3 regions of the Streptomyces sp. NPDC107528 genome follow, and region 3 is predicted to be linked to each of the others. Evidence: predicted binding sites of a transcription regulator. Region 3 holds the regulator's gene; each other region holds the start of a gene.
What was found. The regulator HrcA, encoded in region 3, represses chaperone genes, less so after heat shock. The targets are predictions, from matches to a motif close to TTNGCACTCNGNNNNNCNGAGTGCNAA.

Region 1: a site for HrcA is predicted at 7,616-7,642, ahead of groL (chaperonin GroEL). Genes of this name have one in related genera too.
Region 2: a site for HrcA is predicted at 6,594-6,620, ahead of groES (co-chaperone GroES). Genes of this name have one in related genera too.

What each region holds. Positions count from the first base shown of each region.
Region 1 covers NZ_JBVKAV010000017.1:154,488-164,425, forward strand. Annotated here, with positions in the region: gene ACZ7L5_RS41475 (ABC transporter substrate-binding protein) at 1-176, shown strand, start outside; gene ACZ7L5_RS41480 (DUF3263 domain-containing protein) at 221-481, shown strand; gene otsB (trehalose-phosphatase) at 699-1,538, shown strand; gene ACZ7L5_RS41490 (alpha,alpha-trehalose-phosphate synthase (UDP-forming)) at 2,279-3,775, opposite strand; gene ACZ7L5_RS41495 (glucosyl-3-phosphoglycerate synthase) at 3,884-4,828, opposite strand; SAM riboswitch class I at 4,988-5,145, shown strand; gene thrC (threonine synthase) at 5,164-6,450, shown strand; gene ACZ7L5_RS41505 (MoaD/ThiS family protein) at 6,501-6,776, shown strand; gene ACZ7L5_RS41510 (cold-shock protein) at 7,227-7,433, shown strand; gene groL (chaperonin GroEL) at 7,806-9,428, shown strand; gene ACZ7L5_RS41520 (cupin domain-containing protein) at 9,531-9,938, opposite strand, start outside.
Region 2 covers NZ_JBVKAV010000015.1:39,032-48,969, reverse strand. Annotated here, with positions in the region: gene ACZ7L5_RS38615 (response regulator transcription factor) at 1-223, opposite strand, end outside; gene ACZ7L5_RS38610 (WhiB family transcriptional regulator) at 605-934, shown strand; gene ACZ7L5_RS38605 (LysR family transcriptional regulator) at 987-1,892, opposite strand; gene ACZ7L5_RS38600 (MOSC domain-containing protein) at 1,973-2,641, shown strand; gene ACZ7L5_RS38595 (SDR family NAD(P)-dependent oxidoreductase) at 2,739-3,512, shown strand; gene ACZ7L5_RS38590 (ester cyclase) at 3,601-4,293, shown strand; gene groL (chaperonin GroEL) at 4,395-6,020, opposite strand; gene groES (co-chaperone GroES) at 6,139-6,447, opposite strand; gene ACZ7L5_RS38575 (polysaccharide deacetylase family protein) at 6,741-7,529, opposite strand; gene ACZ7L5_RS38570 (polysaccharide deacetylase family protein) at 7,580-8,587, opposite strand; gene ACZ7L5_RS38565 (THUMP-like domain-containing protein) at 8,709-9,878, shown strand; partial or broken gene ACZ7L5_RS38560 (RNA polymerase sigma factor) at 9,879-9,938, opposite strand, start outside.
Region 3 covers NZ_JBVKAV010000002.1:45,319-55,256, reverse strand. Annotated here, with positions in the region: gene ACZ7L5_RS05305 (S41 family peptidase) at 1-1,699, opposite strand, end outside; gene ACZ7L5_RS05300 (hypothetical protein) at 1,775-2,287, opposite strand; gene ACZ7L5_RS05295 (VOC family protein) at 2,434-2,826, opposite strand; gene ACZ7L5_RS05290 (16S rRNA (uracil(1498)-N(3))-methyltransferase) at 2,848-3,603, opposite strand; gene ACZ7L5_RS05285 (nitronate monooxygenase) at 3,600-4,685, opposite strand; gene dnaJ (molecular chaperone DnaJ) at 4,991-6,127, opposite strand; gene hrcA (heat-inducible transcriptional repressor HrcA) at 6,128-7,144, opposite strand; gene ACZ7L5_RS05270 (MBL fold metallo-hydrolase) at 7,307-8,044, shown strand; gene ACZ7L5_RS05265 (DUF3097 domain-containing protein) at 8,087-8,902, shown strand; gene ACZ7L5_RS05260 (Uma2 family endonuclease) at 8,880-9,458, opposite strand; gene hemW (radical SAM family heme chaperone HemW) at 9,558-9,938, opposite strand, start outside.

The DNA of each region.
Region 1 (9,938 bases), on a different contig from region 3:
CCTTCCTTGATCAGCTCCCGCTCTCCGAGCTCTATCCGGTGGGGCGGACGTCGTGGGCCGCGGTGAGTGCGGACGTGAAGAAGAGCATCGGCAGGACGGTGGCGTCCGGGGGGAGCCCGTCGGCGATCCTGGGGCAGCTGCAGTCGGGGGCCGCTCGGGCGGAGAGTGCGGAGTAGGTAGCGGGGGCTTCCTGTCAGTGGGGTGGGCTACGGTGCGGCTCATGGACCAGGACGAGGACCAGGACCAGCCCGCGGCCGCCGTTCTCGCCGAGCGTGAGCGGGCGATTCTTGCGCTGGAGCGGCGGGGGTTCTCGGGGGCCGGGGCCAAGGAGCGGGCGATACGTGAGGAGCTGGGGCTGGCGCCGGTGCGCTACTACCAGCTGCTGAACGCGCTGTTGGACGATCCGCGGGCGCTGGCTCATGATCCGGTGACGGTGAATCGGTTGCGGCGGGTTCGGGAAGGGCGGCGGGGGGAGCGGTGACGCGCGGCGGTGCAGCGGGGGGTTGGGTTTCGCCCCCGCCGCCCCTACCCGTCCCGTCCCTGGGGGCTGCCGCCCCCAGACCCCCGCTGTCGGCCTGAACGGCCTCGTCCTCAAACTCCCCCAGAGAGGGCACCCCCGGACGGGCTGAATTGCCGGGACCGGCGTCGAGAGACCCCGTCGGGATGGTGCAGCACCCGCCCCCCGATAAGGTCGCCCCATGGGCAGTCACAAGGATCCCCTCCCGACCCCCACCACCCAGCCCGGCCGCGACGGCCTGGCCGCCATCCTCACCCACCCCGCGCGCTCACTCATCGCGCTGGACTTCGACGGCACCCTCGCCCCCATCGTTCCGGACCCCGAAAGGGCCCGAGCCCACCCCGACGCCATCCCCGCCCTGGCCGCACTCGCGCCGAAGGTGGCCGCAGTCGCGGTGATCACCGGCCGTCCGGCCGAGGTCGCAGTGAAGTACGGCGGGTTCGCCGACACCCCCGGCCTTGAGCACCTCGTCGTGCTGGGCCACTACGGCGCCGAACGCTGGGACGCCGTGAGCGGCGAGGTCACCGCCCCCGACCCCCACCCCGGCGTCGCAGCGGTCCGCGCCGCCCTGCCGGGTCTCCTCGAATCCACCGCGCAGGGCACCTGGATCGAGGACAAGGGACACGCCCTGGCCGTGCACACGCGCCGCGCGCCCGACCCGCAGGGCACCTTCGACGCCCTCCGAGCCCCCCTGACCGACCTCGCGACCCGCAACGGCCTCATCGTCGAACCGGGTCGCATGGTCCTCGAACTCCGCCCACCCGGCATGGACAAGGGCGTCGCGCTGAGCAAGTACATCCGCGAACTCGGCGCCGAGTCCGTCCTCTACGCCGGCGACGACCTGGGCGACCTCCCGGCCTACGCCGCCGTCGACAAACTGCGCTCCGACGGCACCCCCGGCCTCCTGGTCTGCAGCGGCAGCGAGGAGGTCACCGAACTCTCGGAGAAGGCGGACGTCGTGGTCGACGGCCCGCAGGGCGTCGTACGACTCCTCCAGACGATCGCCACGCAGGCGACCTGACCCAGGGGGCACCTGCCCCAGCCCGTCGTGGTGAGGCGGGCTGCAGCCGCCTCGCCGTGAGGCACGACGGTCCAAGCGGTCGCCGTCGGGCGGGCTGCCGCGTGCGGTCGCGGGGCGATGCGTCCGAGGCGGTCGCCGTCGGGCTGGCTGCCGCATATGGTCGCCGGGCGATGCGCTAGAGATGGTTGCCGTCTGGTGCGCTGCCGCAGGCGATCGCCAGGGCAATGCGGTCCAGACGGCCCGTCGTGAGGCGCGATGGTCCAGGTGGTCGCGGTCGGGCGGGTTGCCGTGTGCGGTCGCCGGGCGATGCGTTAGAGGTGGTTGCCGTCTGGTGCGCTGCCGCAGGCGATCACCTGGGCAATGCGGTCCAGACGGCCCGTCGTGAGGCGCGATGGTCCAGGCGGTCGCGGTCGGGCGGGCTGCCGCGTGCGGTCGCCGGGCGATGCGTTAGAGGTGGTTGCCGTCGGGCGGGCCTCCGCAGGCGATCGCCAGGGCAATGCGGTCCAGACGGCCCGTCGTCAGGCGCGATGGTCCAGGCGGACGCTATCCGGCGGACTGCTGCCGCGGTCGCCAGGGGGTGCGATCGAGGCGGTCGCCGTGACGCGGGCTGGTTCGAGTGGACGTCGTCAGGCTGGCTGATTCGCGTGGACGCCGCCCGGCGGGCTGATGCCCGCGATCGCCCGCCACTCCGGCAAGCTGAGCCAGGCAAACGCCCTGCAAGGCCCCCCGCCGAGCGCCGCTCACTCGCGTCGCTCGCCGCCGGTTTCCTCCTCCAACGCCCGCAACTGCTCCAAGAACCACTGCGCCGGAGGCAACGCCGTACCCCCCGCCGCCAGCCGTTTCGAGCGTTCCGCGCGCTCCTCCGGGCCCATGGACAGCGCCTCGTGCAGGGCCCGTGCCGTGCCGATCACGTCGTACGGGTTGACGGGAATCGCGTCCTCGCCCAGTTCCGAGAAGGCGCCCGCCTCGCGGGACAGCACGAGGACGCAGCCCTCGTCGGAGACGACCGGCACCTCTTTGGCGACGAGGTTCATGCCGTCGCGGATGGGGTTGACCAGGGCGACGTCCGCCAGGCGGTACGCGGCGAGGGAGCGGGCGAAGTCGTCCTTGACGTGGAGGACGATCGGGGTCCAGGTCGGGGTGCCGTAAGCGGAGTTGATTTCGTCCGCCAGTCGCTGGACCTCGGCGGTGTAGTCCCGGTACACCGCGAGGTCCTGGCGGGAGGGGTACGCGAACGCCACGTGGACCACCCGCTCGCGCCACTCGGGGTGGTCGTCGAGCAGCTGCCGGTATGCGAGCAGGCCGCGCACGATGTTCTTGGACAGCTCGGTCCGGTCGACGCGGACGACGGTCCGGCGGGCGGTGCCGTCCGGTGCCGTGCCGATCTCCGAACGCAGCGCGGCCATCCGCTCCTCGACATCGGCCTCGTGGGAGCGGGCGCGCAGGAACTCCGCGTCGGCGCCCAGGCCGTGCACGCCGATCCACGTGGTCCGCAGCGGGGGGCGCCCGGTCGACGTGTGCTGGACGGACGCCGGGGCGCCGCTCGGCCAGGACGGGACGATCCGTTCGCGGTCCACGGCCTCGGCGCATGCCATGAACGCCTGCGCCCACCGCCAGGTGAGGAAGCCCAGCCGGTCGGCGCCCAGCATCCCCCACACGAGCCGCGCGCGGATGTCGTCCGGAAGCATGGAGAAGTACTCCGGTGGCGCCCACGGCGTGTGCGAGAAGTGCCCGATTCTGATGTCAGGCCGCAGCTCCCGGAGCATCCCCGGGACCAGGCACAGGTGGTAGTCCTGCACCAGCACCGCCGCCCCGGGCGCGGCCCGGTCCGCCAGCGCCTGCGCGAAGGCACGGTTGTACGTCTCGTACGACTCCCACTGGCGGCGGAACTCCGCGTCGAAGACCGGCTCCAGCGGAGTCTGGTAGAGCATGTGGTGGACGAACCAGAGGACCGAGTTGGCGACGCCGTTGTACGCGTCGGCGTGCACGTCGGCCGGGATGTCCAGCATCAGCACGCCGTCCTCGCCGACGCCGCGCCGCACCGCCTCCCGGTCCCCGTCGGACAGCGCCGAGCACACCCATAGCGCGTCGGTGTCCGGCCCGATCGCCGACAGCCCGGAGACGAGTCCGCCACCGCCTCTCTTGGAGTGCAGCGAGCCGTCCTCGCGCACCGCATACGAGACCGGGCCGCGATTCGACGCGACCAGCACCTTGGCAGCACCCTGCGTGGAAGCCATACGCCTCAACCTAGCCCGGCCCGGAAACGCTCAAACGTACGGTTCCACTCAGTGGCCGGTCCGTATACGATCAGCGGCCCTGCCCGGCGTATGACCCGGTACGGGGCCTTATGCGACCTTCCGTTTGGCGTACTCGGCGATCTCCACCATCGGCGGCCGCTCCTCGGTGTCCACGGAGTACGTGCGCGGCTCGAATCCGTCCTCGCCCCGCTCGAACTGTGTCAGCGCCGGCCGGACGAGGTGGCCACGCGCCAGCCGCAGCTGGGCCGTGCGGTAGATCGCGGCCGACATCCGGCCCAGGGCCTGTCCGTCCTGGTGGCGGTGCTTGCGGACGCCCACGTCCACCTGGGCCAGCGCGTCGAGGCCCACCAGATGCAGGGCGTCGACCAGCATGCCCAGCTCCACGCCGTACCCGACGGGGAACGGGAGCTGTTCCAGCAGGGAGCGGCGGGCCGCGTACTCGCCGCCGAGCGGCTGCACGAAACCGGCCAGCTGCGGCCAGTGCATGTTCAGCAGCGGGCGCGCCATCAGCTCGGTCACCCGGCCGCCCTGTCCGGCCGCCCCGCCGAGGGGACGGTCGTACATGCCCTTGACCAGGTCGACCCCGGGGTCGGTGAGCAGCGGGCCGACGATCCCGGAGACGAAGTCGGAGGAGAACTCCTTCAGGTCCGCGTCGATGAAGCAGACGATGTCCCCGGTCGTGACGAGGAGCGAGCGCCACAGGACCTCGCCCTTGCCGGGCACGGCCGGGATGCGCGGGAGTATCGCGTCCCGGTGCACCACGGTGGCGCCCGCCGCGGCGGCCACCTCGGAGGTGCGGTCCGTGGACCCGGAGTCGACGACGACGATCTCGTCGACCAGCGGGACCTGTTGCATGAGGTCGTGACGGATGATCGCGACGATGTCGCCGACCGTCTCCTCCTCGTTCAGCGCGGGCAGCACGACGGAGACCGACTGGCCCGAACGCTGTTTGGCGGCGAGTATGTGGTGGAGCGGGCGATCGGTCGCGGACCAGGAGCGGGTGCTCAGCCAGCGCTCGACTTCTTCCAGCACAGTCGGCGACTCCTCACTGTCGTGATCACAGCAGGTAATCGTGTGATCCATCTCGCGGTTCGGACGACTATCTCAACTGTCCTGGCCTTCGGTTACAGTCTTGAACAACGCGGGTGACCATCGCATGTCCGAGGTCGCCCATAGTTGACAACCGAATACAGCTCATCCAGAGGGGCAGAGGGAAACGGCCCGATGAAGCCCCGGCAACCCTCCAGCCGGTCTCGTGGCGATCACTGTCGATCGTCCCCGCGAGGCTCCCGGCTAGGGAAGGTGCCAAATCCGTCTCACGGCGAGATGCGTCGTGAGGAAGATGAGGAGAAAGGGCCTCGCCTCACATGGCTGTGCAGACTGTTGCAAGCACCACCGACTCCACCGTAGACCTTGGTCCCGCCGCGGCGCTGTCCTGCCGCGAGTGCGGTCACCGGGTACCCCTCGGACCGGTCTTCGCGTGCGAGGAGTGTTTCGGCCCGCTGGAGATCGCGTACGACTTCTCGGCCTACGACACCGAGGAGCTCCGCAAGCGCATCGAAGCGGGCCCCGCGAACATCTGGCGTTACGCCCCCCTGCTGCCCGTCCCCGCGGACGTGGCCACCAAGCCGAACATCAATCCCGGCTGGACCAAGCTCGTCCAGGCCGACAACCTCGCGAACGAGCTCGGCGTCGACGCCGGCAAGCTGTTCGTCAAGGACGACTCCGGCAACCCGACGCACTCCTTCAAGGACCGCGTCGTCGCCCAGGCCATCGAGGCCGCGCGCGCCTTCAACTTCACCACCCTCTCCTGCTCCTCCACCGGCAACCTCGCCGGTGCGGTGGGTGCCGCCGCCGCCCGCGCGGGCTTCAGGTCCTGCGTGTTCATCCCGCACGACCTGGAGCAGGGCAAGGTCGTCATGGCCGCGGTCTACGGCGGCGAGCTCGTCGGCATCGAGGGCAACTACGACGACGTGAACCGTTTCTGCTCCGAGCTGATCGGTGACCCCGCCGGCGAGGGCTGGGGCTTCGTCAACGTCAACCTGCGGCCGTACTACGCCGAGGGTTCCAAGACCCTGGCGTACGAGATCTGCGAGCAGCTCGGCTGGCAGCTGCCGGACCAGCTGGTCGTGCCGATCGCCTCCGGCTCGCAGCTCACGAAGATCGACAAGGGCCTGCAGGAGCTGATCAAGCTCGGGCTCGTCGAGGACAAGCCGTACAAGATCTTCGGCGCGCAGGCCGAGGGTTGCTCGCCGGTGTCGACGGCGTTCAAGGCGGGCCACGACGTGGTCCGGCCGCAGAAGCCGAACACCATCGCCAAGTCGCTGGCGATCGGCAACCCGGCCGACGGTCCGTACGTCCTGGACATCGCCCGCCGCACGGGTGGTTTCGTGGAGGACGTGACCGACGAGCAGGTCGTCGACGCGATCAAGGTCCTCGCCCGGACCGAGGGCATCTTCGCGGAGACCGCCGGCGGAGTGACCGTGGGTGTCACGAAGAAGCTGATCGAGAGCGGTGTGCTGGATCCGAGCCTCACGACTGTGGTGCTCAACACCGGCGACGGGCTGAAGACGTTGGATGCGGTGGCCGGTACCGGGCTGACTGCGACGATTCGTCCCAACCTGGATTCGTTCCACGAGGCCGGCCTCGCATAGCTCAGCCCAGCCCCGCCCCTTAGCCCATTCACCTGACCGGAGGTCATTACGTGAGCGTCAACGTCCGCATCCCCACCATTCTGCGCACCTACACGGGTGGCCAGGCCGAGGTCGCCGCCGAAGGTGCCAACCTCGGCGAGGTCATCGCCGACCTGGAGAAGAACCACACCGGGATCGCCGCCCGAGTTCTCGACGACCAGGGCAAGCTGCGTCGGTTCGTCAACGTGTACGTCAATGACGACGACGTCCGTTTCGAGCAGGGGCTGGAGACCGCGACTCCCGACGGTGCCGGCGTCTCCATCATTCCGGCCGTCGCGGGTGGCTGACAGGCTGACCGAATGACCGATCATTACCATCGGTAACCCCGGTAACCGAGAGTTCATCGAATTGCCCCCTCCGTGAGAGAAGCGGAGGGGGCAATTCTGTGTGGTTGAGCGAGGTACAGTTGGGGAACGTGCCGCCGTTCCACTGGTCGGCTGCCCTTGATTTCTGCCGCAAGCCCGACAAGAAGTAGCCAAAGTGTGCGGGTTTTTTGCGGCTTTTGTTCCCTATGCCGGGTCCGACTTGACCTGAAGTCAGCGGAATTGTCCCCACATTCCCGACCGGTCGTGCCCGGAATTCTCGTCCGATTGACCTGTTGCAGACGGCAGTTGGGCAGATACATTCAGCCGCGGTCGACGCGTTCCGGCGCACGCCCCCGACCGATGGGGGGTGAGGTCTGACCCGGATCCGCGAAGTGTGGATCTGTGCAAGGGCCAGTAATAGGGGAGTTAGGCATGGCTCAGGGCACCGTCAAGTGGTTCAACGCGGAGAAGGGGTACGGCTTCATCGCGGTCGACGGTGGTGCGGATGTTTTCGTCCACTACAGCGCGATCCAGATGGACGGTTACCGCACCCTGGAGGAAGGCCAGCGGGTCGATTTCGAGATCTCGCAGGGCCAGAAGGGGCCGCAGGCGGACATGGTCCGTCTGGCCACCGGCTGAAGCACGCGTCGACTAACAGCAGCGACGTTCTTCTTCGAAGGGCTCGCACCTCCCGAGGTGCGGGCCCTTCGCCATGTCCGGGGTCCGTCCGGGTCCTGTCCCGAGCCTGCCGGCTCCGGCCCCCGGCCGCGCCCGTCCCTGTTCGCGCACCGCAGAGCGTGCCGCCCGATACCCGAGAGGCGCTTGCACTCGCCTACCCCGAGTGCTAATCATTGGCGTTAGCACTCTGAAGGTGAGAGTGACAAAGAAGGACCGGGTCGGTGAGGCCCGCAAGCCGGGTGGGGCAAGGAACCACGAGGCATGTGAGCCGTCCGTCGCGGGCGCGGGCGCGGTCCGAAGGAATCACCCCCAGTCCTGGAGGGACCACTTCACATGGCCAAGATCATCGCGTTCGACGAGGAGGCGCGGCGCGGCCTCGAGCGCGGCATGAACCAGCTCGCGGACGCCGTCAAGGTGACGCTCGGCCCCAAGGGTCGCAACGTCGTCCTCGAGAAGAAGTGGGGCGCCCCCACGATCACCAACGATGGTGTCTCCATCGCCAAGGAGATCGAGCTCGAGGACCCGTACGAGAAGATCGGCGCCGAGCTGGTCAAGGAAGTCGCCAAGAAGACGGACGACGTCGCCGGTGACGGTACGACCACGGCGACCGTTCTCGCCCAGGCCCTCGTCAAGGAAGGCCTTCGCAACGTAGCCGCCGGCGCCAACCCGATGGCCCTCAAGCGCGGCATCGAGCGTGCCGTCGAGGCCGTCTCCGCCGCCCTGCTGGAGCAGGCGAAGGATGTCGAGACCAAGGAGCAGATCGCCTCCACGGCCTCCATCTCCGCCGCCGACACCCAGATCGGCGAGCTCATCGCCGAGGCCATGGACAAGGTCGGCAAGGAAGGCGTCATCACCGTCGAGGAGTCCCAGACCTTCGGTCTGGAGCTGGAGCTCACCGAGGGTATGCGCTTCGACAAGGGCTACATCTCGGCGTACTTCGCCACCGACATGGAGCGGATGGAGGCGTCGCTCGACGACCCGTACATCCTGATCGCCAACTCCAAGATCGGCTCCGTCAAGGACCTGCTCCCGCTCCTGGAGAAGGTCATGCAGTCGGGCAAGCCGCTGCTGATCATCGCCGAGGACGTCGAGGGCGAGGCCCTGTCGACCCTGGTCGTCAACAAGATCCGCGGCACCTTCAAGTCCGTCGCCGTCAAGGCCCCGGGCTTCGGTGACCGCCGCAAGGCGATGCTGAACGACATCGCCATCCTCACCGGTGGCGAGGTCATCTCCGAGGAGGTCGGTCTCAAGCTCGAGAACACCTCCCTGGACCTCCTGGGCAAGGCCCGCAAGGTCGTCATCACCAAGGACGAGACCACCATCGTCGACGGTGCCGGCTCCTCCGAGCAGGTCGCGGGCCGGGTCAACCAGATCCGCGCCGAGATCGAGAACAGCGACTCGGACTACGACCGCGAGAAGCTGCAGGAGCGCCTGGCGAAGCTCGCCGGCGGTGTCGCGGTCATCAAGGCCGGTGCCGCCACCGAGGTGGAGCTCAAGGAGCGCAAGCACCGCATCGAGGACGCCGTGCGCAACGCCAAGGCGGCCGTCGAGGAGGGCATCGTCGCCGGTGGTGGCGTGGCCCTGCTGCAGGCCTCCCAGGTGTTCGAGAAGCTGGAGCTCGAGGGTGACGAGGCGACCGGCGCCAACGCCGTGAAGCTCGCGCTCGAGGCCCCCCTGAAGCAGATCGCCGTCAACGGTGGTCTCGAGGGTGGCGTCGTCGTCGAGAAGGTGCGCAACCTTCAGGTCGGCCACGGTCTGAACGCCGCGACCGGCGAGTACGTCGACATGATCGCCGAGGGCATCATCGACCCGGCGAAGGTGACGCGTTCCGCGCTGCAGAACGCCGCGTCGATCGCCGCGCTGTTCCTCACCACCGAGGCCGTCATCGCCGACAAGCCGGAGAAGGCCGCTGCGCCTGCCGGTGGCGGCATGCCGGGCGGTGACATGGACTTCTGAGCCTCTTCGCAAGAAGGCTCGGACCCGGTCCGTCCATAGAGGGCGGCACTCCCTGTTACGACAGGGGGTGCCGCCCTCGGGCGTTTGCTCACCCGGCGATGGTCATCCTGGCCGGTCGGCCCGGAGGTGTCGGCGTTCGGCGAGTTCCGCCGTGCCGACCACGGTCAGAACCGGGGAGCCAGGCGGCGCGAACATGGTCACCACCAGCTGCGACTGAGCGTCCGGAAGGTTGTTGGCGCCCTGGTAGTGGATCACGTCACCCCCGGGCTCGAAGAGGGCGTCACCGGCCTTGAGCACCCGGGGCGGCTGCCCCTCCAGCTCGAAGAGGATCTCGCCCTGGGTCACATAGCCGAAGAGCGGCCCCGGGTGCCGGTGCGGCGGCGCACCCGGGTCGCCCGGCGCAAGGGTGACCCGGATGGTCCTGGCCTCGGCGCCCGCCGGAATCCGGGCCGCCGCCTCCGGCAGGGTGTTGATCACCTCGACGCCCGGGGGCAGGTGTGCGTGCTCAGC
Region 2 (9,938 bases), on a different contig from region 3:
CGGGGTCGGCGGACAGCAGCCGCCGCACGGTCTCGACGCCGCCCAGACCGGGCATGCGTACGTCCATCAGGATCAGGTCCGAGCGGTCGGCGCCCCAGCGGCGGAGGACTTCCTCGCCGTTGGCCGCCGTCGTCACGCGCTCGACGCCGGGCACGGTCGCGACCGCGCGGCGAAGCGCCTCTCGGGCAAGCGGGGAGTCGTCGCAGACGAGGACGGATGTCATGGCCGCCCTCCGCAGCTGATGCACGTCACCTTGAGCCTCCAGGCTGGTACGAAATCGTCACCTGTGCGGTCGACCGCCTCGGACGCGTGCCCGAGCGCTTGTTCCTTCAACCGCCTCCGCCCTCTCAACGACGGTCACTCGAAAGAGTTACGGGGGCATGTGCCGTCTTCGGCACTCTACGTGAGGGGGCGGACACGGGGCAGACATGCACGACGGACCCTCAATGATTCATCACAACCCATGCCCCATTCAGCCCTTTTTCTTCCCGTTTCACGGCGTTTGGGGCTAGATTCGCAATGAGTCATATTTTCATCTTCTTAGATCGTAGATGTACGGTCGTAGACACCGTATCCGCCCAGAACGGCTACAAGGGGTCACGCAATGGCAGATTTCTCCCGCCTTCCCGGACCGAACGCGGACCTGTGGGACTGGCAGCTGCTGGCTGCATGTCGCGGGGTGGACAGTTCGCTTTTCTTTCACCCGGAGGGCGAGCGCGGTGCGGCTCGGAGCGCTCGAGAGAACTCGGCCAAGGAGGTCTGCATGAGGTGCCCGGTGCGTGCGCAGTGCGCGGCACACGCGCTGGCGGTGCGGGAACCGTACGGCGTCTGGGGCGGCTTGACCGAGGACGAGCGCGAGGAGCTCATGGGGCGGGCGCGCAACCGGCTGGTGTCGGCCTCGACGACCGGCGGGGAGGCCGGCTCGCATCATTGAAGGAACGTTTCTCCACCTAAGGGCACGCGCATGCGTGCCCTTCTTCTCGTCGCTAGCGGGCGGCGGCCCGCGTCAGCTGTTCCAGCGTCGCCGCGACGGCCGGCACCTGCGCCAGGTCGGGCAGGGTGAGCGCGACGATCTCCCGCCGGACCGCCGGTTCCAGCGTCACCATGCGCGCCCCCCGCGGCCGTACGGACTCCACGGCGAGCTGGGGCAGGACGGCCACGCCCAGGCCGGCGCCGACCAGACCCACGACCGCGGGATAGTCGTCGGTGGCGAAGTCGATGCGGGGCGTGAAGCCGGCGCTCTCGCACACCTCGATCAACTGCCCCCGGCAGCGCGGGCATCCGGCGATCCAGGGCTCGGCCGCGAGCTCCCCGATGGCGACCGGTCCGGCGGACGCGGTGCGCGCGAGCCGGTGCCGTTCGGGTACGAGGCCTACGAGACGGTCCGTCAGCAGCGGGCGTACGACGAGGTCGTCCCACTCCCCTTCCTGGGCCGCGCCCTCGTAGCGGAAGGCGAGGGCCACGTCGCAGTCGCCCTCGCGCAACAGCTCGACGGACTTCGGCGGCTCGGCCTCCTCCAGGGAGACGCGGGTGCCGGGGTGCGCGGCGCGCAGGGCGGCGAGGGCGGTCGGGACGAGGGTGGAGCTGCCGCTGGGGAAGGAGACGAGCCGCACCCGGCCGGCCCGCAGCCCGGCGATGGCGGCGACCTCCTCCTCCGCGGCGGTGAGTCCCGCCAGGATCCCGGCGGCGTGCCGCACCAGTGCCTCGCCGGCCTGGGTCAGCCGCATCTCGCGTCCGGTGCGGATCAGCAGGGGCGTGCCGACGGAGGCCTCCAGGGCCTTCATCTGCTGGCTGACAGCGGGCTGGGTGCAGCCCAGTTCACGCCCGGCCGCGGAGAAGGAACCGGTGGTGGCGACGGCGCGCAGGACGCGGAGGTGACGGGCTTCGAGCACGATTCGAGCATAAGCGAACCTTGGAGTAGATGCCGAATAGTGCGTCGACACTTTGGGCCTACGTCGCCTACCGTGCCGTCATGAAGCTTCTGTCTGTGAATCTGGGCCGTGCGAAGGCGGTGCCGTACACGGATCACGCCGACGGTGTGACCGGCATCGACAAACAGCCGGCGGCGGGGCCGGTCCGGGTCGCGGCGCCCGGGCCGAAGGGCGTCGGGGGGAGCGGGCTGGCCGGGGACGCCGTGTGCGAGAAGCGGCACCACGGCGGCGACGACCAGGCCGTGTACGCGGTCGCGCGCGAGGACCTCGACGACTGGGAGCGCGAGCTGGGGCGGTCGCTGGCGAACGGCGTGTTCGGGGAGAACCTCACGACGTCCGGCCTGGACGTGTCCGGCGCGCTGATCGGCGAGCGCTGGCGGATCGGGCCCGAGGTGGTGCTGGAGGTGACGTGCGGCCGGATTCCCTGTCGTACCTTTCAGGGGCATCTGGGTGAGACGCAGTGGGTGAAGCGGTTCACGGCGAAGGCCGCGCCGGGCGCGTATCTGCGGGTGATCGAGCCGGGTGAGATAAGGGCGGGCGACGCGATGGAGATCATCCACCGCCCGGATCACGACGTGACGGTGGCACTGCAGTTCCGGGCGGTCACGACGGAGCGGAAGCTGCTGCCGCGGCTGCTGGCGGCCGGTGCGGCGCTGCATCCGGAGTCGTTGGCGACGGCCCGGAAGTACGTGTCCCAGCACGGGGTCTGACCGCGGCTCACCTGCCGGGTGTTCGCCGGGGCTTCACCGACAGGGAGGCCCTGTGCAGGGAGCGGACGCGCAGACTCCGGGTCATTAACCTTGCGCCATGACAACGGCTCTCATCACGGGATCGACCGCGGGCATCGGCGCGGCCTTCGCACGGCGGCTGGCCGCCGACGGACACAACCTGGTGCTCGTGGCCCGGGACACCAAGCGGCTGCGGGAGCAGGCGACCGAACTGCACGACCGGCACGGCATCGAGGCGGAGGTCCTGACGGCCGACCTGGCCGAGGACACCGGCATCGAGACGGTCGCCGCCCGCCTCGGCGACCGCAGGAACCCGGTCGACCTGCTGATCAACAACGCCGGCTTCGGCAACAAGGGCCGCTATCTCGACGTCTCCATGGCCGACGAGCTGAAGATGCTCAAGGTGCACTGCGAGGCCGTACTGCGCCTGACGTCGGCGGCGTCGGAGGCGATGCGTGAGCGGGGGCGGGGCGGTGTCGTGAACGTCGCCTCCGTGGCGGCCTTCGTACCGCGCGGCACATACGGCGCCTCCAAGGCGTGGGTCGTGCAGTTCACGCAGGGAGCGGCACGGGATCTGGCCGGGAGCGGCGTGCGGCTGATGGCGCTGTGCCCCGGGTTCGTGCGGACCGAGTTCCATGAGCGGGCCGGGATGGGGACGGACAACATCCCGGGCTGGATGTGGCTCGACGCGGACAAGCTGGTGGCGGCGGCACTCCACGATCTGGCGAAGGGCAAGGCGGTGTCGATTCCGGACCCTCGCTACAAGGTTCTGCTGGGCGCGGCGAAGCTGGTGCCGCGGGGGGTGCTCGGGGGGATCAGCTCGCGGACGGGGCGGAAGTACGGGCCGCAGTAGGCGCGTTGGAAGAGCTGGGCGCCTGGGCCGCCGCGGTGGGAAAATGGTGGTGTCCAGCCGTACCCAGCATGACCGGGAGGCCGACGCCATGACCTTCGTACAGCTCATCGACTGTAGGACCAGCCGTTTCGACGAGATGAACCGGCTGATGGACAGGTGGGTCGAGCAGACCAAGGGGAAGCGGACGGCGACGCACGACATCATCGGGAAGGACCGGTCCGACGCGTCGCACTTCATCGAGATTGTGGAGTTCCCGTCGTACGACGAGGCGATGCGGAACTCGAATCTGCCCGAGACCGACCGGATCTTCCAGGAGATGGTGGCGCTCTGTGACCAGGCGCCCACCTTCACCGATCTGGACGTGGTGCGCGACGAGCAGCTGAACGTCGTGGCCGCGCGGACCTTCTTCGAGGCCATGGGCAGGATGGCGCCGGAGCAGATCGGCGAGCACCTCACGGACGACTACGTGGATCACGATCCGTCGCATGCGCAGCCCGTGCAGGGCGTCGACGGCATGCGCGAGGTGTACGCGGGCTGGTACGCCGCCTTCGACTTCACCTTCCGGATCGACGACCAGCTGGCCCAGGACGACCAGGTGTGCACCCGGTGGACGTGGGCCGCGCGGCACAAGGGCGAGTTCCTGGGGATTCCGGCGACCGGCCAGGACGTGACGATGCAGGGCATGGCCTGGCAGCGGTTCCGGGGCGGCAGGATCTGCGAGACCCGCTGGCTCTACGACCGGGCGGGTCTGCTGGAGCAACTGGGGGTACTCGGCGAGTGAAGCCCGCGAAGGGGAAGGCCCCGGTCCCGCACGAGAGTGCGGGACCGGGGCCTTCTGCGTGCGCATGAGCCGCTGGGCTCAGCGCGCGTGAGCTGCTGGGCTCAGTGGGAGTGCCCGTGGCCGTGACCACCGGCCGCCGGCTCCTCCTCTTCCTTCTTCTCGACGACCAGGGTCTCGGTCGTGAGAAGCAGGGAGGCGATGGAGGCGGCGTTCTCCAGGGCGGAGCGGGTGACCTTGACCGGGTCGATGACGCCGGCCTTGACCAGGTCGCCGTACTCGCCGGTCGCGGCGTTGAAGCCCTGGCCCTTGTCGAGCTCGGCGACCTTGGAGGTGATGACGTAGCCCTCGAGGCCGGCGTTCTCGGCGATCCAGCGCAGCGGCTCGACGGCGGCCTTGCGGACGACCGCGACACCGGTGGCCTCGTCGCCGGTCTTGTCGAGGTTGCCGTCGAGGACCTTCACGGCGTGGACCAGAGCGGAGCCACCACCGGAGACGATGCCCTCCTCGACCGCGGCGCGGGTCGCGGAGATGGCGTCCTCCAGACGGTGCTTCTTCTCCTTCAGCTCCACCTCGGTGGCGGCGCCGACCTTGATCACGCACACGCCGCCGGCCAGCTTCGCGAGGCGCTCCTGGAGCTTCTCGCGGTCCCAGTCGGAGTCGGTGTTCTCGATCTCGGCCTTGATCTGGGCGACGCGGCCCGTGACGTCCTCGGACTTGCCGGCGCCGTCGACGACCGTGGTGTCGTCCTTCGTGACGGTGATCCGGCGAGCGGAACCGAGCACCTCCAGGCCGACCTGGTCGAGCTTGAGGCCGACCTCCTCGGAGATGACCGTGGCACCGGTGAGGACCGCCAGGTCCTGCAGCATCGCCTTGCGGCGGTCACCGAAGCCGGGGGCCTTGACCGCGACCGCGTTGAAGGTGCCGCGGATCTTGTTGACGACCAGGGTCGACAGGGCCTCGCCGTCGACGTCCTCGGCGATGATCAGCAGCGGCTTGGAGGCACCGGCCTGGATGACCTTCTCCAGCAGCGGCAGCAGGTCCGCGATGGAGGAGATCTTGCCCTGGTTGATGAGGATGTACGGGTCCTCGAGGACGGCCTCCATGCGCTCCTGGTCCGTCACGAAGTACGGCGACAGGTAACCCTTGTCGAAGGCCATGCCCTCGGTGAAGTCCAGCTCCAGACCGAAGGTGTTGGACTCCTCGACGGTGATGACACCGTCCTTGCCGACCTTGTCCATCGCCTCGGCGATGAGCTCGCCGACCTGCGTGTCCTGGGCGGACAGACCGGCGACGGCGGCGATGTCGGACTTCTCGTCGATCGGGCGGGCGGTCGCGAGGAGCTCCTCGGAGACCGCGGCCACGGCCGCGTCGATGCCCTTCTTCAGCAGCGCCGGGGAAGCACCCGCGGCGACGTTCTTCAGGCCCTCGCGCACGAGCGCCTGGGCGAGCACGGTGGCGGTGGTCGTACCGTCACCCGCGATGTCGTTGGTCTTGGTCGCCACCTCCTTCACCAGCTGGGCACCGAGGTTCTCGTACGGGTCCTCGACCTCGACCTCACGGGCGATGGTCACGCCGTCGTTGGTGATGGTGGGCGCGCCGAACTTCTTGTCGATGACGACGTTGCGGCCCTTGGGGCCGATGGTCACCTTGACGGTGTCGGCCAGCTTGTTGACGCCGCGCTCGAGGGCGCGACGGGCGTCCTCGTCGAACTTCAGGATCTTCGCCATGGGAGCGGTTCAGCCCTCTCGGAAAACGTGGGTGAAACGAACTGCGCCCCGGACGCCCGGCTTCATAAGGTCGCGGGGGCCCGGGGCGCAGCTCACAAGCAAAAGTGCTTGAAGTGAATTACTTCTCGATGATCGCGAGCACGTCGCGAGCCGAGAGGACGAGGTACTCCTCGCCGTTGTACTTCACCTCGGTGCCGCCGTACTTGCTGTACAGCACGATGTCGCCGGTCTTGACGTCGAGCGGCAGGCGCTCGCCGTTCTCGAAGCGGCCCGGGCCCACGGCCAGGACGACGCCCTCCTGGGGCTTCTCCTTGGCGGTGTCCGGGATGACCAGGCCAGAGGCGGTGGTCTGCTCGGCGTCGAGCGGCTGGACCACAATGCGGTCCTCGAGCGGCTTGATGGCAACCTTGGAGCTGGTGGTCGTCACGATCCGACCTCCCCCTTCGGAGATCTCACGGGGTTAACTGTCTGAGGTGGCGACCAGGTGGATCCGTCGTCGCGGGTGCCGGACCTGCCCGTCGCGTAGTTGGCACTCTCCAGTGGGGAGTGCCAGACCCGAGACTATGACCGCGATTAGCACTCGGTCAAGCGGACTGCTAATTCGCTGCCCCGGCTGAGCCGCGTTCGGGTGACGGGCGCCGGCGGTGAGCGGTGTTGCCATGGCCGCCTGGGGCTGAGTGCCTGGCCCGGCGCCGAAAGGATCCCTCGGACGCCGGGCCCTCAGATGTAGTCCTCCAACCGGCCCACCGTCAGCCCTCGCCCCTGGATCTCCCGGAGCAGCCTCGTCGTCCGCTCTCTCAGCGTCAGCCCCGCCGGCTCGCCCGAGGGGACCGACACGATGTCCCCGGCGCGCAGGCGGCGGGGGCCGTGCGCGTACGTCAGTTCGCCGTCGCCCTCCATCGCCGCCCGCCACAGCACGACCGCCGTCACCCCGCAGTGGGCCGCGGCACGGAGTGTGGTGGTGTCGTACGTGCCGTAGGGCGGGCGGAAGAGGCGGGGGCGGATGCCGAAGCGGGCGCGGAGCTTGTTCTGCTGGCCGCAGATCTCGGCACGCTGGCCGGCATACGGCAGGCCGCTCAGGGCGGCGTGGTCGAGGGTGTGGTTCTGGATCGACGCGCCCACCGAGCGCAGGCGCGCGAAGTGGCCGTAGCCCGGGCCGACCACACTGTCCGTGAGGAACATGCTGACGGGCAGCCGTAGTTCACGGACCATGTCGACGAAGCGCGGGTCCTTCTCGGCGCCGTCGTCGTAGGTGAGGAAGACGACCTTGTCGCGGGTGGGCGCGCGGTGCACGACGGGCAGGGGGTGGCCGCCGGGCGGTCCGAGCCGCAGCCGACGGTCGGGCGGGGGCGGTGGCGAGGCGAGTGGGGCGGTCAGGCCCCAGCGCCGGTACGGCTGTGCCGTCTGCGTCGGGCCGTCCGTCGGCCGTGAGCTGTGGGCCGCCCTGTCGCCCGGCTTACCGCCGCCGGGGCCGGCCGGACCGGCCGACGGCGCACAGCCGGCGAGCATGACGGAAGCCAGGACCGCGACCGCCACGGCCCGCGGCCCGGGCGCCCGCCTCACAGGTAGTCCTCCAGCCTGGCCACCGCGTAGCCCTCGGCCGTCACCTTGTTCAGGAACCGGCGGATCATGTCGGGCATTGTGCCCTTCCAGTCCTCGCGGCCCCGGAAGTGAGTGAGGACGATGTCACCCGATCGGATCTTCTGGTCCCACTCGCGGTACTCCCAGTGGTCGACGAAGACCTCCTCGTTCCACAGCGGGACGTACTTGATGCCGCACGACTTCGCGGCGCGCAGGCTGTCCCTGTCGTAGTTCCCGAAGGGCGGGCGGAAGAGCAGCGCGGGCTTGCCGAAGCGCTCCTCGATGACCTCCTGCATGCCGCAGATCTCGTACTGCTGACGGCGGTAGGAGAGGGCGGGGAGGTAGGGGTGGTGGAGGGTGTGGTTGTTCAGGGTGACGCCACTGCGCTGCATCCGCTTGAAGTAGCCGTAGTCGTCCTTGATCACGTAGTCGCTGAGGAAGGCGGTGTACGGCACCTGCAGGTCGTCCATCATCCGCAGGAAGACGGGGTCCTTCTCGGCGCCGTCGTCGATGGTGAGGAAGACGACCCGCTGCTTGGTGGGGACGGTCGTGAAGACCGGCGGGAGACCGAGCTCCTCGTGTCCGTCGACTTCGAAGCCCTCGCGGGTGGCGATCCTCGGTTTCGTGGCGGGTGGGGGCGGGGGCGTGAGCGGGATTCTCGACAGGCCCCAGCGTTTCGCGGCGGCGGCTCGGGCGGCGAGCGCGGACTGCGCCGACTTGAACTTCTTGGCGTGCGAGTCGGGGGCGTTCCCGGCGGGCGGGCCCGCGGTGGTGGCCGGGGGCGGCGCCTTGAGGGGCTGCCGGCTCGGGGTGGGATGTGCGGGCCCGGATGCGCCTGCGCCCGCGGGTGCACAGCCCGCGGCGATGGCGGCGACGGCGAGCACGGCGACTGCGCCGCGGACCCGTGAACCTCCCGCTGCCCGGCCACGCCACCCCACAGCTGCCCCATTGGGGCTACTTTTGTCATTTTGTACTACTAGTCGCATGGTGCGGGATCTTCGCAGGCGCCCGGCCCGAAGCCGGGCCGACACCGCCGCCGGGAGACGGACCATCCACCGACTGGCCCACAGTGAGCGGCCGGTGCGCCCGCCGGCGGACAATGACCCGGTGAACGACCTCGCCGCCTTCTTCTCCCTCCTCACCCCCGAGGGCCGCGCCCTCCTCGACGCCGTACGCGACACCGACCCCGCCGACGAACTCGCCGTCGCCACCCGGCTGCGCCGCGAGCACCCCGCCGAGCTGGTGTCGGCGGCGCTCGGACAGGCCCGGCTGCGGCAGCGGGCGGTGGCGAAGTTCGGGGCGGCGGACGCGGGGCGGATGTTCTTCACGCCGAACGGCGTCGAGCAGTCGACGCGGGCGAGTGTCGCGGCGTACCGGGCCGACCGGATGAAGGAGCTGGGGGTGGGCTCGGTCGCCGACCTGTGCTGCGGGATCGGGGGCGACGCGATCGCGTTGGCGCGGGCCGGGATACGGGTGCTCGCGGTGGACCGCGATCCGGTGACGGCGGCCGTGGCGCGCGAGAATGCGGAGGCCCTCGGCCTCACCGGCCTGGTCGAGGTCCGCGAGGCGGATGTCACCGAGGTGGACGTCGCCGGCTACGACGCCGTGTTCGTCGACCCCGCCCGCCGGGGCGGCCGCGGGAGGATCTTTGACCCCGAGGCGTACTCGCCACCGCTGTCCTGGGCCGCCGAGACCGCCCGCAAGGCGCCCCGAGCCGCGCTGAAGATCGCGCCCGGAATCCCGCACGAGGCGATCCCGGCGGAGGCCGAGGCGGAGTGGATCTCGGACGGCGGCGACGTGAAGGAAGCCGTGCTGTGGTTCGGGACCGAGCCCGGGGCCGTGCGGGCCACCCTGCTGCCCGGGCCGCGCTCGCTGCTCTCCCGACGCCTCCCCGACCCCGGAGTCCGGCCGGTGGGGCGGTACTTGTACGAGCCGGACGGCGCCGCCATCCGCGCCCACCTGGTCGCCGAGGTCGCCCAGCAGCTGGACGGCGGACTGATCGACGCGACCATCGCGTACGTCACGGCGGACGAGCTGCGGCCGACGCCGTACGCCACGGCGTACGAGATCACCGACCAACTCCCCTTCAACGTCAAGAAGTTGAAGGCTCTGCTGCGGGAGCGCGAGGTCGGCATCCTGACCGTGAAGAAGCGCGGGTCGGCCGTCGAGCCGGAGGAACTGCGCAAGAAGGTCAAGCCTCAGGGGCCGAACGCGGCGACCGTGTTCCTGACCCGGGTGGCGGGGGCGCCGACGATGCTGGTCGGGCGGCCCGCGTAGTCAGGCCCCGTCGGCAGCCGCCCGCTTCAGCAGCATCGCCCGCTCCCGCTCGTTGCGCGT
Region 3 (9,938 bases):
GGTCGGCGAGGCCTTCGAGGTCGATGCGCGTGGTCGGGGTGCCCTCGCTGTCGGGCGTCTCGTCCTTGTCGGGCGCGTCGAAGGGGCGGCCGTGCCGCTGCGGCCCGAAGGGGGACGGGGTGGTCGCGGCGAGGGTGATCAGGTGCGGGCGGGAGCCGACCACGAAGGCGAGGTCGAAGACGTGCTCGTCGTAGACCGGGTCGAAGGCGCGGGTCGACAGGAACACCAGGTGCTTGCCGTCCTGCGTGAACGCCGGTGCGTAGTCCTGGAAGCGCAGCGGGGTCGCCTCGGACACCGACAGGTCGGTGGTGTTGGCGAGCTTGAGCTGGGACAGCGGGCGCGGGCCGGGGTGCGACCAGGCGAGCCAGGCGGAGTCGGGCGAGAAGACCAGCCCCGAGACGTCCCCGTCCGCGCTGCGGTCCACCTCGCGCACCTCGCCGGTCTCCCGCTCGACGAACAGCACGCGGCCGTCGTGCGCGGCGACCGCGGCCCGGCTCCCGTCGGGCGCCATGGCGAGTTCCAGTACGCGGCCCAGCTGCCCGGCGCCGAGCCTGCGCGGGGTGGCTCCCGGCGCGAGCCCGGTCGCGGGCGCGAACTCCAGCGCGTCGTCGCCCTCCGCGTCCGTCACCCACACCACCCACTCCTCGCCGTCCGCGCGGAAGGTGCGCGGCAGCCGGGCCCGTACGCCCGGTTCGGCGGCGAGTGCACGGGCGGGGCCGGAGCGGTGGGTGACCCAGTGCACGGCGCCCCGCACGGAGACGGCGCTGCCGCGCGCGGTGTGGTCGGGCGCCGCCTCACCGAACGCGCGGGCGGCGTTCAACGGGTACGTCTGCCGGTCGGTGCGCTGCCCGCCGAGCCGGATGTCGAGCCGGCGCGGCTCGGCGCCGTCGAGGTCGTCCAGGAGCCACAGTTCACCGGCGGAGGTGTGGACGACCCGGGTGCCGTCGCTCGCGGCGTGCCGGGCGTAGAAGCCGTCGACAGCGGTGTGCCGTCGCAGGTCGGACCCGTCGGCGAGGGACGAGTACACGGCCCCCGCGCCCTCGTGATCGGACAGGAAGGCGACCCGCTCCCCCACCCACATGGGGTACTCGATGTTCCCGTCCAGCTCCTCATGCAGCCGTACGAAGTCCCCGTCGCCGTCACGCTCGATCCACAGCTTGCCCGCCGTGCCGCCCCGGTAGCGCTTCCACCGGGCCGCCTCCAGCCCCATGGGTGCGGACGCGAGCAGCAGCCGGGGTCCGTGGACGACGTCGGCGACGGGGCCGTACGGCAGCGTGGTGGCCGGTCCGCCGTCGAGCGGGACCGTGTGGGCCCAGGTGCGGCGGCTGCCCGCCTGCCCCCGGCTGCTGATCGCGAGGACCTGGCCGTCGGGGGTCCAGCCGCGCACCCGGGTCTGCGCGCTGCCCCAGTGGGTGAGGCGCCTGGAGGGGCCGCCGTCGACCGGCGCGATGTGCACCTCGGGGGCGCCGTCGCGGGTGGAGGTCCAGGCGACGGTCGTACCGTCGGGCGAGATGCGCGGCAGGGAGACCGGCACGTTGTCGGCGCTGATCCGCCAGGCCCTGCCGCCGTCGAGGGGGGCGAGCCATACGTCGTCCTCGGCGGTGAAGGCGACCAGGTCGCCGTGCAGGTGCGGATACCGCAGATACGACGGCGCGGGGACGGGGGCCAAAGTCGAAGCTGGCGTCGCGGACTGTGTCACCCGATCACCCTAGGCAACCGCGGCGTCCGCGGACAGGCCTTTGGATCACTTGCCCCAACTCCCGCCAGGACACGGTCACTTGCCCTCCGGCCAGCAGTTCGGGTGTTGCTTGCAGTAGACGGTCTTGGTGACCGTCACCGTGACCGTGGGGCCGGGCTCCTGTCCGCCCCCGGACGGGTTGACGGGCGAGGGCGTGGCGTCGCACTTGCCCAGCCCGTTCACGTGGAACCATTCCTTGCCGTCGATCTTGGCGACCAGGTCCCCGCGCACACAGGAACCGCTGACGGCCCGGGTGATCCGGCCGGTGACGACGATGTCCTTGCCGTCCTTGGTCTCGCCCTCGCAGTCGACCTTGACGACGGTGTTCTCACTCGCGGTCGGCGAACTGCCGTTCTGGCCGCCGTCGTACGAGCCCGTGCAGTTGAGCCATTGCACGTCGGCCTTCTGCCGCTCCAGCTCCTCGGTCACGGTCTGATCGGTCGTGAACGCCACGGTCGCCGAGCTCAGTCCACCCGGATCGCAGCCGGTCACCGAGCCGACGGCGACGACCGCGAGCCCCGCCACGCCGGCCACCCGCGCCCCGCGCATACGACGCCCAGCACGCCGGTCCGCGCGAGGCCAGACCCTCCTGAATGCCCCCATGGGACCGCAGCCTGCCACTGTCCCGGCCGCCGCGGTAGAGCGCATACGGCCACTCCCTGCTCGCGCAGTTCACGGCGGGAGGCAGTCGATCCTCAGGAGCGCAGGAGCAGCCACTCCTGAAGCTCGACCAGGTTGCCCTCGGGGTCCTTGAGGTGGGCGACGCGCATGCGGTCGGTCATCGGGGCGGGGTCGTGCAGGAGGGTCGCGCCGCGTGCGGTGATCTGTTCGCAGTAGGTGTCCAGATCGTCGACGCGCAGGACCACCAGTGAGCGGTGGCCCTTGGCCTCGTCGCCGAGTTCGCCGACGATCGCGGCCATCATCGCCCGGTCCTGGAGGGCGACGCCCGCCGAACCGGTGGCGGGGCTGAACTTCTCGTAGGGCCCGTTCGTCGCGCCCGACTGCGGCTTGAGGCCGAGGACATCGGCGTAGAAGCGGTAGCAGGCGGCGAAGTCGCCGACCAGCAGCCGTACTTGGGCGAGTTCCACGGGGGGACGTCCCTCCTGCTGTCAGGACCAGCGGCCGGTGCGGCCGAGGAGCAGTGCCGTCGCCGCGGTTCCGGCGGTGGAGGTGCGCAGGACGGTACGGCCCAGACGGTACGCCTTCACGCCCGCCTCCTCGAAGAGGGCGAGTTCCTCGGGGGCCACGCCACCCTCGGGGCCGACGACGAGCACGATCTCGCCCTCGGCGGGCAGTTCGGCCGTCGCGAGCGGCTCGCTGCCGTAGTCGCGCTCCTCGTGCAGTACGGCGGCGAAGTCGGCGTCGGCGAGCAGCGCGGCGACCTGCTTGGTCGTGGCCGCCTCAGCGACCTCCGGGAAGCGCACCCGGCGCGACTGCTTGCCGGCCTCGCGGGCGGTGGCCCGCCACTTGCCGAGGGCCTTCGCCCCCCGCTCGCCCTTCCACTGGGTGATGCACCGGGCAGCCGCCCACGGCACGATCGCGTCGACGCCGGTCTCGGTCATGGTCTCGACGGCCAGTTCACCGCGGTCGCCCTTGGGGAGGGCCTGGACGACGGTGATACGAGGCTGCTGCGCCGGCTCCTCGGCCACCGCACCCACGCCCACGACCAGCCGGTCCTTGCCCTCGGCAGCCTTGACGACGCCCTCGACCCAGCGCCCGAGCCCGTCGGTGAGGACGACCTCCTCGCCGGCCCGCAGCCGCTTCACGGAGACAGCGTGCCGTCCCTCGGGGCCGTCGAGAACGTACTCGCCGCCGGCGAGGTGGCCCCGCTCCAGCGACTCGACGACGAACACCGGCGCCGTCATCCGACCGCACCCCCCTCGCGCGCCGCCGACAACGCTGTCGCCGCGGCGGCCAGCTCGGCGGCCAGTACCTCCACCAGCTGCCCGGCCGGCAGGTCGCGTGCCATGCGGTGCCCCTGCCCGGCCCACAGGGCCATGCCCTGCGCGTCACCGGACGCTGCGGCCTTCTTACGCAGGGGTGAGGTCAGGTGGTGGACCTCGGGGTAGGCGGCGGGGGCGTACGGCCCGTGCTCGCGCATGAAGCGGTTGACCAGGCCGCGGGCGGGCCGGCCGGAGAACGCGCGCGTCAACTCGGTCCGTGCGAACAGGGGGTTGGTCAGCGCCTGCTTGTGCAGGGCGTTGGCGCCGGACTCCTGGGTGGCGAGGAAGGCGGTGCCGAGCTGGGCGGCAGCGGCCCCGGCCGCGAGGACGGCGGCGATCTGGCTGCCGCGCATGATGCCGCCGGCGGCGACGATGGGCAGGCTCACGGTCTCCCGGACCTGCGCGATGAGGGCGAGCAGTCCGATGCCCGACCGATCCGTCTCCGGGTTGTCCCGATGCGTCCCCTGATGCCCGCCGGCCTCCACTCCCTGCACGATCACGGCATCGGCACCGGCCTGCTGTACGGCGAGGGCCTCGTCCGGTGCGGTCACGGTGACGAGGGTGAAGGTGCCGGCGCGGCGCAGGGACTCCAGCACATCCGGCTTCGGCACCCCGAAGTGGAACGAGACGACCGGCACCGGGTTGTCGAGCAGCACGGCCAGCTTGGCGTCGTACCCGTCGTCCCGCCCGCTGTCCGGGTCCCCCAGCTCGGTCTCGTACCAGGCGGCCTCACCGGCGAGCTGATGCGCGTAGACGTCCACGGCCGCGGCGTCGGCATACTCGGGCTGCGGCATGAACAGGTTGACCCCGAAGGGCCGGCCCGTCAGACTCCGCAGCTGCTTGATCTCCTGGTACATCCCGTCGGCGGTCTTGTACCCGGCGGCGAGGAACCCCAGCCCACCTGCCTCGGACACGGCAGCGGCGAGCTGCGGCACGGAGACGCCGCCCGCCATGGGGGCCTGCACGATCGGATGGGGGAAGAGACCGGTCAGCGCGGAGGACATGACGGCATGTTGTCACGTCCTCCGAACAAGTCCGAATCGGCCCTGTGCCGTGCAATGTACGGGGACTGGCCCGCCGGACTCAGCGCCCGTTGAACGCGTCCTTCAACCGCGAGAACAACCCCTGCTGCCCCGGCTGACTGTGCTTGCCCGGGGGCCGACCCCCGGACCCCCAGCACCACCTCACAGCTCACGTCAACGCCCGTTGAACGCGTCCTTCAACCGCGACAACAACCCCTGCTGCCCCGGCTGACTGTGCCCGCCCGGGGGCCGACCCCCGGACCCCCAGCACCACCTCACAGCTCACGTCAACGCCCGTTGAACGCGTCCTTCAACCGCGAGAACAACCCCTGCTGCCCCGGCTGGAACTGCCCCGTCGGCCGCTCCTCGCCGCGCAGCTTGGCCAGCTCGCGCAGCAGCCGCTCCTGCTCGGGGTCCAGCTTGGTCGGCGTGGTGACCTCGACGTGCACGATGAGGTCGCCGCGCCCGCCGCCCCGCAGATGCGTCACACCGCGTCCGTGCAACGGAATCGACTGACCGGACTGGGTGCCGGGCCGGATGTCGACCTCCTCCAGGCCGTCTAGCGTCTCCAGCGGCACCTTCGTGCCGAGGGACGCCGCGGTCATCGGGATCGTCACCGTGCAGTGCAGGTCGTCGCCCCGCCGCTGGAAGGTCGAGTGCGGCAGCTCGTGGATCTCGACGTACAGGTCACCGGCGGGACCGCCACCGGGCCCGACCTCGCCCTCGCCGGCGAGCTGGATCCGGGTGCCGTTGTCGACACCGGCCGGGATCTTGACCGTGAGCGTCCGACGGGACCGCACGCGTCCGTCGCCCGCGCACTCGGGACACGGCGTGGGAACCACCGTGCCGAATCCCTGGCACTGCGGGCAGGGCCGCGACGTCATGACCTGGCCCAGGAAGGACCGCGTCACCTGCGAGACCTCACCGCGACCGCGGCACATGTCACACGTCTGGGCGGAGGTGCCGGGGGCAGCCCCCTCACCGTTGCAGGTGTTGCAGACGACGGCCGTGTCGACCTGGATGTCCTTCGTCGTACCGAAGGCCGCCTCGTCGAGCTCGACCTCCAGCCGGATCATCGCGTCCTGGCCCCGACGGGTGCGCGAGCGCGGGCCGCGCTGGGACGCCGTACCGAAGAAGGCGTCCATGATGTCCGAGAAGTTGCCGAAGCCACCCGCACCGAAGCCGCCCGCGCCCGCGCCGCCCGCCTGGGACAGCGGGTCGCCGCCGAGGTCGTAGACCTGCTTCTTCTGCGGGTCCGACAGCACCTCGTAAGCGGCGTTGATCTCCTTGAACCGCTCCTGGGTCTTCGGATCCGGGTTGACGTCCGGGTGCAGCTCGCGCGCGAGCCGCCGGAAGGCCTTCTTGATCTCTTCCTGCGACGCGTCGCGGCGCACGCCGAGAACGGCGTAGTAGTCCGTGGCCACTTACGACTCCGCCAGGATCTGTCCGACGTACCGTGCCACTGCGCGTACCGCTCCCATCGTTCCCGGGTAATCCATGCGGGTCGGTCCGACCACGCCGAGCTTGGCTACTGCCTCACCGCCCGAACCGTAGCCGACCGACACGACAGACGTTGAGTTGAGTCCCTCGTAGGCGTTCTCGTGACCGATGCGTACGGTCATGCCCGAATCCCCTGCCTCGCCAAGGAGCTTGAGGAGCACGACATGCTCCTCCAGGGCCTCCAGGACGGGCCGGATGGTGAGGGGGAAGTCATGTCCGAAGCGGGTGAGATTGGCGGTGCCGCCGATCATCAGCCGCTCTTCGTTCTCCTCGACGAGTGTCTCCAGCAGGGTGGAGAGCACGGCCGAGACGGTGCCGCGGTCCTCTATGTCGAAGGCCTCTGCGAGGTCCTCGACGAGCCTTGGCACATCGGTGAAGCGCCGCCCCGCGACCCGGCTGTTCAGCCGCGCGCGCAGATCCGCGAGCGAGGCCTCACCGAAGGGCGCGGGACAGTCGATCATCCGCTGCTCGACCCGACCGGTGTCCGTGATCAGCACGAGCATCACGCGCGCGGGCGCGAGCGAGAGCAGCTCGACATGCCGGACGGTGGACCGGGTCAGCGACGGGTACTGCACGACGGCGACCTGCCGTGTGAGCTGCGCGAGCAGCCGTACGGTGCGCGCCACGACGTCGTCGAGGTCGACGGCGCCGTCGAGGAAGTTCTGGATGGCGCGCCGCTCCGGCGGGGTCATCGGCTTGACGCCGGCGAGCTTGTCGACGAACAGCCGGTAGCCCTTGTCGGTCGGGATGCGCCCCGCGCTGGTATGCGGCTGGGCGATGAATCCCTCGTCCTCCAGGGCGGCCATGTCATTGCGGACGGTCGCCGGGGAGACCCCGAGGTTGTGCCGCTCGGTCAGCGCCTTCGATCCGACCGGCTCCTCGGTCCCGACATAGTCCTGGACGATGGCGCGCAACACCTGAAGCCTGCGTTCACTCAGCAACCGCGCACACCTCCAGAAGTCGTCCCCTTGACATCTCGCCTGGCACTCTGCGCTGGTGAGTGCCAACCGTCCCCGGCCAGTGTACGGCGGTGGGGTACGCCCCGGGCAAGGCCGGTCCGGCACCACCATGCCCGACGGTGCTGTCTTGGTTAGCGTCGCCGTATGACGGTGACTTGGGAAGAGCTCGGGTGGGAACGGCTGGCGGCCGGGGTGGGCAGATGCCGGCTTCCGGGCTGGGACTGCACCGTGGGGCTGGTCGTGGGCCGGGAAACGGCGCTCGTGATCGACGCCGGGTCAAGCCTCGGGGAGGGCGCGCGGTTGCGGACGCAGGCGCAGTGGCTCGCGGGTCACCGTGTGACTCATCTCGCGCTGACGCATCCGCACTTCGATCATGTCTTCGGGGCTGCGGCGTTCGCCGGGGCGGAGGTGTACGGCCCGGTGGGCATGGACACGGTGTCCGCACACGCGCGTGCGGAACTGCGCTCGGACGCCGTCGGCAACGGCCTGGACCCGGACGCGGCGGACGAGGCGATCGACGCCCTGGTCCGTCCCCGCCACCAGGTGAGCGGCGAGTGGACCCTCGACCTGGACGGCGGCCGGCAGGTCCTGCTGGCGAACGTGGGCCCGGCCCACACCGCCCACGATCTGGCCGTGCTCGTGCCGGGCGGGGCCTCGGGCGACCGGGAGGTCGTCTTCTGCGGCGATCTGGTGGAGGAGTCCGGCGAACCCCAGGCGGGCCCCGACGCCGTACCGTCGCGGTGGCCGGCCGCCCTGGACCGCCTGCTGGACCTGGGCGGCGAGGACGCGCTGTACGTGCCCGGTCACGGAGCGGTGGTGGATGCGGAGTTCGTACGACAGCAGCGGGACGCCTTGGCGGCCCGCTTCGGCGTGTCGCCCTGATCCGCGAGACGTACCCGCAGGGCTTCTCCTATCGTCATCCGAATGCGCCAGTACTCCCCGGACCTGACCCCGCCCTGGAAGAAGCCCAAGCCCGCCCCCGAGGTACCGGCGGACCCGGGCCTGGTCGTGGAGGAGCCGGGCACGGGTTTCTGCGGCGCGGTGATCCGCTGCGAGGCGGGCACGGTGACGCTGGAGGACCGCTTCGGCAAGCACCGGGTGTTCCCGCTGGAGCCGCGGGGGTTCCTGCTGGAGGGCAAGGTGGTGACGCTCGTACGCCCGTCGTCCTCGGCTCCCGCCCGTCCCCGCCGTACGGCGTCCGGTTCGGTCGCCGTCCCCGGCGCACGCGCGCGCGTGGCCCGCGCCGGCCGTATCTACGTGGAGGGCCGCCACGACGCCGAGCTGGTCGAGAAGGTCTGGGGCGACGACCTGCGCATCGAGGGCGTGGTCGTGGAGTACCTGGAGGGCGTCGACGACCTGCCGTCCATCGTGACCGAATTCGCTCCGGGCCCGGACGCCCGCCTCGGCGTCCTGGTGGACCACCTGGTCCCCGGCACGAAGGAGTGGCGCATCGCCGAGGCGGTGACCAGCGAACACGCCCTGGTCGTGGGCCACCCGTACATCGACATCTGGGAGGCGGTGAAGCCGTCGGCCCTGGGCATCGAGTCCTGGCCACGCGTCCCGCACGGGCAGGACTGGAAGACGGGGGTGTGCCGGGCGCTGGGGTGGCCGTCGGAGAACACCGGCGCGGTGTGGCAGGCGATCCTGAAGCGGGTGGGGTCCTACAAGGACCTGGAGCCGGAGTTGCTGGGGCGGGTGGAGGAGCTGATCGACTTCGTTACGGGTAGCGGTGGGGCCTGACGTTGGGGAACGTTCCGAACTCGCTGGTGTCCAGTTCGACGCCCAGAACCTCCAGTGACACCAGGTCACCGAACTTGGTGATCTGCTGCGTCAGATAGTTGGCGTCCTCGCCGTCGCCCTCAGGCCTCGTCAGTAGGACGCACTGCGCCATGATCGGATCGAGAATGAGATACGCAGGCACCTTGCCCGCCGCGTAGATCGACCTCTTGACCACGTAGTCCTGATGAACGCTGGACTTGGAGACGACCTCGACAACCATGGTGACCAGCTGGGACGGCAGCAGATGCCCCGAGGCAGGCAGTACGTCCGGAGCCGCCACGACCAGATCCGGGATGGGCACGCTCGCCTCGCCGATGATGTCGACATCCTGGGTCTGGATGGGATACCAGCGGTCCATGGGAATCTGCCGCAGTGTGTGCATCACGATCAGGTTGTGCACCAGATCTGGGCTGGCCATCATCACGATTACCCCCCGGAGGAGCTCAGCCTTGACGCCCTCGGGAGGCTCGAACTTGTCGAGGTAATTGGCCATTCCACGCTCGTCCACAGCGGTCATCTCCATGGCCTCCCATCCGCCGCGTCCTTTTGGCGGCAGCCTAGGAATTCAGGTTAGGGACCGAACCGACGTTCCGCACCGATTCACTCGCCCGAGTGATCAGTCCACCAGATCCCTGACCACGGCATCCGCCAGCAACCGCCCCCGAAGCGTCAGCACCGCACGCCCCTCCTCGTACGGACCGCTCTGCAGGAGCCCCTCTGCGAGGGCTCGGCGCGAGGCAGCGAGCCCCTGGTCCCGCAGCAACCCCAGCGGCACCCCCTCCCGAAGCCGCAGCTCCAGCAGGATCCGCTCGACACGCCGGTCCTCCTCCGACAGCAGCTCCCGCCCGGCCCCCGGTGACCGCCCCGCCGCCAGGGCCGCCGCGTACGCGCCCGGATGCTTCACGTTCCACCAGCGCACGCCGCCCACGTGCGAGTGGGCGCCCGGGCCCGCGCCCCACCAGTCGGCGCCCCGCCAGTACAGCTCGTTGTGCAGGCA